DNA from 2 places in the Faecalibacterium sp. i25-0019-C1 genome. Region 2 is predicted to be linked to the other one. Evidence: a T-box and tRNA genes for the amino acid it is inferred to sense, from the RefSeq annotation. Region 2 holds a T-box; the other holds one or more tRNA genes.

Region 1 (3,410 bases), 800 kb from region 2:
AGAGCAACGCCCAGACCATAGGTCAGGATGTAAATTTTCTTGACGTTGATGCCAACGACCTCAGCACCAATAGGGTTCTGGGATACGGCGCGGATCTGCTTGCCGGTGGTGGAATACTTGAGGAAGGCAAACAGTGCAATGGCGACCACGATCAGGATCAGGAAGCTGACCAGACGCGGCAGCGCAATGGTGACCGGGCCAAGCGGGATATAGGTCTGCGAATAAGGGGTAATGATCTTATAATAGGTGGAACCAAAGATGACCAGAGCGCCGTTGGTGAGCAGCAGGCCCAGACCGACGGTGAGGAACAGCAGGTTCGTAAAGCTCTTGGTCTTGAGCGAAGGGGTGATCAGAGTGGACTGGATCAGCGCGCCCAGCCCGAACATGAGCACTGCAACGATGGGAAGGGCTACATAGGGGTCCACCCCAAAGTAGGTATACAGAACATAGGTAATGTACATGCCCACCATCAACATCTCGCCGTGGCAGAAGTTGACGATGTTCATAACACCGAAAATGATGTTCTGGCCCATACCCATCAGAGAGTAGAAACCGCCCAGCAGGATCCCGTTTACCAGTGCTTGCAAAAAGACTTCCATTGACATCCTCCCGTTCTAAGCATCAGGCGATGGGAACAGATGATGCAAAAACTGCACGCTGCATCCGCCACCGGCCCGTACTCGTGATTGAAAACCGCCCTTGTGGACTCCATTTCCTCCCTTCTGCTCGTACAATTGGTATATCATCTGTATTGTAACGTAAGTGCAGCCTGTATACAAAATATTATTTCTACCAAACTTTGTCATGAATTTATATTGAAAGTGCTAGAATATTCCAGAGTTTTTGGTGTGCAAGTCAATTTTCGCAGTTAAAAATGGAGGATTGATGTCTCATTGACATAATTTTGTTACTATTTCAGGCCGGAAATTTACGAAAAATGCAGAAAAACCCGGCAGAAGAGCACCTGAACGTGTTCCCCTGCCGGGCTTTTTATCCATAAAATGGCATGTGGTATTCAAGATGAAGGCGCACCGCCGCCCTGTCCCGGGTTGTGGTTCCCTGCGTATGCTTCACGCCTTGGAGCGGCGTTCGCATCCCGCTGACCACGGCCCCAGCTTCGCTTCCCTGTACTCCCCTTTTTGTCGCTATGCGACATCTTCCCCCGACCGGGGGAAGTCTTTGCTCGCTGGCGGCGGTCAGCTCAACTGCAATTCCCGTACGGGTCAAATTAAAAATCCCCCGAGCGAATGCAGCGGCAGCAACCACGGTAGACATTCCTAGCCGTTGGGACCCGCGGGCTAACCAAAGCCCCACTGGGGCTTTGGTTGCGGTGCTGCGCACCGCCGCCCTGTTCGATTCCCGTGCGGGTCAAATTAAAAACGCCCTTGCGCAATGCGCAAAGGCGTTTTTATGACCCGTACGGGAATCGAACCCATGTTACAGCCGTGAAAGGGCCGTGTCTTAACCGCTTGACCAACGGGCCTTAGAAATACAGAGCTTCGCTAAAACCTCCGACTTCCATCGTCCACTACTGCAGACGACCGTCCCCCTAACCTTAGCGAAACTCTGTAAAAGTGGTAGCGGTAACTGGATTTGAACCGGTGACACTTCGGGTATGAACCGAATGCTCTAGCCAACTGAGCTATACCGCCACATATTGTTTGTGCACTTGAACAGTGCTCTATTATTATACCCACAGATACCCCTTTTGTCAACACATATTTTTAAAAAAATCATATTTTTTCATGTCGTCCAAAATACAAACGAAGATACGCAAAAAATCCCGCTTTCCATTGAATAGAAAACGGGATTTTTCAACCATTTATCCGAGCCTTGTGGAAAAGCCGGTCAATTCTTCAGCCCTTCTTGTGGGTGGGAACCATGACCTTCAGGCCGCCCATATACGGCTGCAGCACTTCGGGGATGGTCACGGTGCCGTCGGCCTGCAGATGGTTCTCCAGGAAGGCGATCAGCATACGCGGAGGTGCCACGCAGGTGTTGTTCAGGGTGTGGGCCAGATAGGTCTTGCCGTCCTTGCCCTTCACGCGGATGTGCAGGCGGCGTGCCTGTGCATCGCCCAGATTGGAGCAAGAGCAGACCTCGAAGTACTTCTGCTGGCGGGGGCTCCATGCTTCGATATCGCAGCTCTTCACCTTCAGATCGGCCAGGTCGCCGGAGCAGCAGTTCAGCTGACGCACCGGGATCTCCATGCTGCGGAACAGCTCCACAGAGTTCTTCCACAGCTTCTCGTACCAGTCAGCGCTCTCGTCGGGGCGGCAGACCACGATCATTTCCTGCTTCTCGAACTGATGGATACGGTAAATGCCGCGCTCCTCGATGCCGTGAGCGCCCTTTTCCTTGCGGAAGCAGGGGCTGTAGGAGGTCAGGGTCAGGGGCAGAGTGGCCTCGTCCAGAGTCTGGTCGATGAAGCGGCCGATCATGGTGTGCTCGCTGGTGCCGATCAGGTACAGGTCCTCACCCTCGATCTTGTACATCATAGCATCCATTTCCGGGAAGGACATAACACCCTGCACCACGTTGCCGTGCATCATGAAGGGAGGGATCACATAGGTGAAGCCCTTGTTGATCATAAAGTCGCGGGCATAGGCCAGCACAGCCTCGTGCAGGCGGGCGATGTTGCCCAGCAGATAGTAGAAACCGTTGCCGGCCACGCGGCCTGCAGCGTCCATATCGATGCCGTCGAAGCTCTCCATGATCTCGGTGTGGTACGGAATGGGGAAATCGGGCACCACAGGCTCACCAAAGCGCTGTGCTTCCACGTTGTAGGTATCATCCGGGCCGATGGGCACGCTGGGATCGATCATCTGCGGAATGGTGTACATGATCTCCTGAATGCGTGCGGACAGGGTCTCTTCTTCCTTTTCCAGCTCAGCCATCTTGTCGGCGTCGGCCTTGACGGCGGCATTGTTGGCATCGATCTGAGCCTGCAGCTCAGCCTTCTGTGCCTCATCGGTGCACTTCTTCAGCTGGCCGAACAGGGGGCCGTTGGCCTTGCTCAGCTTGTTGCGGGCAGCCTTGAGGGCTTCCACTTCCTTCAGGCATGCGCGGTACTTGGCATCCTTCTCGATGACCTCGTCCACCAGCGGGAGCTTTGCATCCTGAAACTTCTTCTTGATGTTTTCCTTGACAGCGTCCGGGTTTTCACGGACAAATTTGATATCAAGCATGATTGACTCTCCTTGCTCTATTTCGGTTCGCACAGAAGATCCCCTCCCCTGTGCCGTTCAAAGACGGTCGCCCGCCTTGGATCGCTTTATTCTTCGTTCTGGTACTGTCCCAGCAGGTTGGCAAAGGCCCGCAGCTGCTCGTCTGAATAGAAATGCACGGTCAGCCTGCCCTTACCGTCGTGGTAGGCCACGTTCACCTCGCTGCCCAGCACCTGCTTGAGG
Region 2 (3,410 bases):
AAAAGATGGGAGGTTCATTTCATGGAGTCGTTCGTTTCGGTTTCCACTCTGTTCAACCTTGTGCTGACCGTTATCTGGTTCATCTCCGGCATTCGGGATCTTCAAGGCAAAGACCCGTTCATCAATCTGCCGTTCAACCAGTATAATCGTGACCCGGAGTACCGCGCCTTCTGGCAGAAAAAGAACGGCGTGTTTTACATGCTCAACAGCATCGCCTTTCTGATCTTAGCCTTCACACCTGTTACATCGCTGCTCTACCGTATCATCTTCGGCATCGCCATTGTGGGAGACCTTCTTTATCTTGTCGCTTACGAAAGCTGGAACCATAGTGCGGATTGACAGCCGGAAAGGGGCCACTATGAATTTGAATCTTTCGGGCTGGGATTGGCTGAACGCCGCGCTGGGTGTGCTGTTTTTGTACCGCGGCATCCGGGATCTGTACAATGGCACCGGCACCGGTTGGAGCACCGAGGACGAAAAGAAACACTTCCGCAAATTTTACGGCATTGCTTCGACCATCGGCGGCGCGTTCTTGCTGGTCAACATTTTTCTGCCAAAGGTCGAGCCGCTGCACTCCATTTTGATGGTGGCAGCGCTCGTGTTGTGCGTTGCCCTGCTGATCTCGTATCTGTGCTATGCCCTGAGCAGGGACGACAAAAACAAAAAGTGAGGGGTTGCTATGGAAGTCATCTGTGCGATCTTAGCCGCACTTTTCGGCATCGGGTTCGGCATTTTTATGGCGCTGCAGCCGGAGGATGCCATTGCCCTGCATGACCGTGGACGGTATACACAGACCGAACCAACGGAAGCGTACATTAAATTGACCCGGCTGGAGGGCATCGGACTTTCGGTGCTCTGTGCCGTACTTCTGGTGGTGCTGCTGTTCGCACCCCAATAATACTTTGCAGCTTTCCTCTTGCGGATTTTTTCTCACCCTGCTACAATGAGAAAAAACGCAGGAGGTTTTTTTATTATGGTCAAGCATGTGATCCTGTGGCAGCTGAAGGACGAGCTGTCCGACGCCGAAAAAGCCGCCGTCAAGGCAGGCATCAAGGAAGGGCTGGAAGGTCTGGCAGGCAAAATTCCGGGCCTTGTGGAAGTGCATGTCAACATCAACGGTCTCCCCTCTTCCACCGCTGACCTGATGCTGGACACCACCTTTGAAAGCGCCGAGGCCCTCAAGGGCTATTCCGTCCATCCCGCCCATGTGGCTGTGGCCGACGGCAAGGTGCGTCCCTACACCAAGGCACGGTTCTGTCTGGATTACGAGATTTAATGTTGACAAACCCACCGTTTTTGCGTATTATAGACATAACAATGTAAATTGGCTGTGAAGAGAAGAGTACGCACCGTCTGCGCCTGACAGAAAGCCCGAAGGATGGAACCGGGCAGGCCGCGCGATGCCGAAGATGGTCTCGGAGCTGCGCAGGTGAAAATTGAGCCTGCGACGGGTGCGCCCGTTACCGCGCTGCGCCGTGCTTTTTGGCCCGGCAAAAGGCTGCGCCCGCAAGGGTGCGGCGAAGCAAGGTGGTACCACGAAAGTTTCAGGCTCTCGTCCTTGTCCGGCTCAGTCCGGCAGGATGAGGGCTTTTTTCGTCCCCCGCCAAATCAGGAAAGGAAGAGTATCAACCTATGAGTGAGCACAAGACATTCTACATCACCACTCCCATCTACTACCCCAGCGACAAGCTGCACATCGGCCACAGCTATACCACTGTCGCCTGCGACGCACTGGCACGCTTCAAGCGGATGCAGGGCTATGACGTCATGTTCCTGACCGGCACCGATGAGCACGGCCAGAAAATTCAGGACAAGGCTGCCGATGCCGGTGTGACCCCCAAGGAGTATGTGGACAAGATCGTAGCCACCGTCAAGGATCTGTGGAAGCTGCTGGACGTCAGCTACGACCGCTTCATCCGCACCACCGACGACTACCACATGGAGTCCTGCCAGAAAATTTTCACCAAGCTGTATGAGCAGGGCGACATCTACAAGGGCGAGTACATCGGCCACTACTGCAAGCCCTGCGAGAGCTTCTGGACCGACAGCCAGCTGGTGGACGGCAAGTGCCCGGACTGCGGCCGCGAAGTGTACGACGCACACGAGGAAGCCTACTTCTTCAAGACCAGCAAGTATGCCGACCGCCTGCTGAAGCTCTACGAGGAGAACCCCCAGTTCATCCAGCCTGAGAGCCGCAAGAACGAGATGATCGCCTTCATCAAGCAGGGCCTGCAGGACACCTGCGTGTCCCGCACCTCCGTGAAGTGGGGCATCCCCGTGCCCTTCGACCCCAAGCACACCATGTATGTGTGGGTGGATGCCCTGAGCAACTATATCTCCGCTCTGGGCTACGGTAACGAAAAATATCACGACTACGACAAGTTCTGGCCTGCCGACCTTCACATGGTGGGCAAGGAGATCCTGCGTTTCCACACCATTCTGTGGCCCGCCATGCTGATGGCTCTGGATCTGCCCCTGCCCAAACGGGTGTTCGGCCACGGCTGGCTGCTGATGAACGGCGGCAAGATGTCCAAGTCCGTGGGCAATGTGGTGGACCCCGTGATCCTGTGCGACCGCTACGGCGTGGATGCCATCCGCTACTTCCTGCTGCGTGAGATTCCCTTCGGCAACGATGGCATGTTCACCAACGAAGCTCTGATCAACCGCATCAACAGCGATCTGGCGAACGATCTGGGCAACCTGCTCAGCCGCACCGTCGCCATGTGCGAGAAGTACTTCGGCGGCACCGTGCACAATGTGGCCGGTACCGAAGCCATTGACACCGAGCTGGAGACCATGGTCAACGAGCTGACCGCCAAGGTCACGGCCGACATGGACAGCCTGACCATCCCGCAGGCCCTGATGGAGATCTTTGCGGTCATCCAGCGCGCCAACAAGTACATCGACGAGACCGCTCCCTGGGCGCTGGCCAAGGACGAGGCCAACAAGGCCCGTCTGGAGAGCGTGCTGTACCACCTGTGCGAGGCACTGCGCGTGTGCGGCATCCTGCTGAACGCCTACCTGCCCACCACTGCCCCCAAGATGATGGAGCAGCTGGGTCTGGACGCATCCGCTCTGGATCTGAGCAAGACCACCTACGGCGCACAGGAGACCTACACCGTGCACAAGGGCGAGGCACTGTTCCCCCGCATCGATGTGGCAAAGGAAATTGCCCACCTGAAGGAAGAGGACGAGAAGCGCAAGGCCGCTGCCGAAGCTGCCAACAAGGCCAAGGCTGAAGCGGAGAAGAAGGCTGCCGCCCCCGCCGAGGAGAGCACCGTGGACTTTACCCACGAGGAAGAGATCGACTTTGACACCTTCTGCAAGGTGGAACTGCGCGTGGCCGAAGTGCGCGCCTGCGAGAACCTGAAGGAAAGTAAGAAGCTGCTGCACCTGACCGTGTTTGACGG

What was found. A T-box is a leader RNA that pairs with one kind of tRNA and senses whether it is charged. The one in region 2 lies ahead of metG (methionine--tRNA ligase), so its partner is inferred to be a tRNA-Met.
Region 1: it encodes a tRNA-Met, which carries the amino acid that the T-box ahead of metG (methionine--tRNA ligase) is inferred to sense. The anticodon was not compared.

What each region holds. Positions count from the first base shown of each region.
Region 1 is NZ_AP031428.1:2,858,651-2,862,060, forward strand. It holds gene ACGHUK_RS14050 (branched-chain amino acid ABC transporter permease) at 1-599, opposite strand, end outside; tRNA gene ACGHUK_RS14055 (tRNA-Glu) at 1,412-1,483, opposite strand; tRNA gene ACGHUK_RS14060 (tRNA-Met) at 1,576-1,652, opposite strand; gene serS (serine--tRNA ligase) at 1,857-3,188, opposite strand; gene ACGHUK_RS14070 (ParB/RepB/Spo0J family partition protein) at 3,275-3,410, opposite strand, start outside.
Region 2 is NZ_AP031428.1:2,059,210-2,062,619, forward strand. It holds gene ACGHUK_RS10200 (hypothetical protein) at 22-339, shown strand; gene ACGHUK_RS10205 (hypothetical protein) at 359-670, shown strand; gene ACGHUK_RS10210 (hypothetical protein) at 680-898, shown strand; gene ACGHUK_RS10215 (Dabb family protein) at 974-1,276, shown strand; T-box leader at 1,322-1,563, shown strand; gene metG (methionine--tRNA ligase) at 1,633-3,410, shown strand, end outside.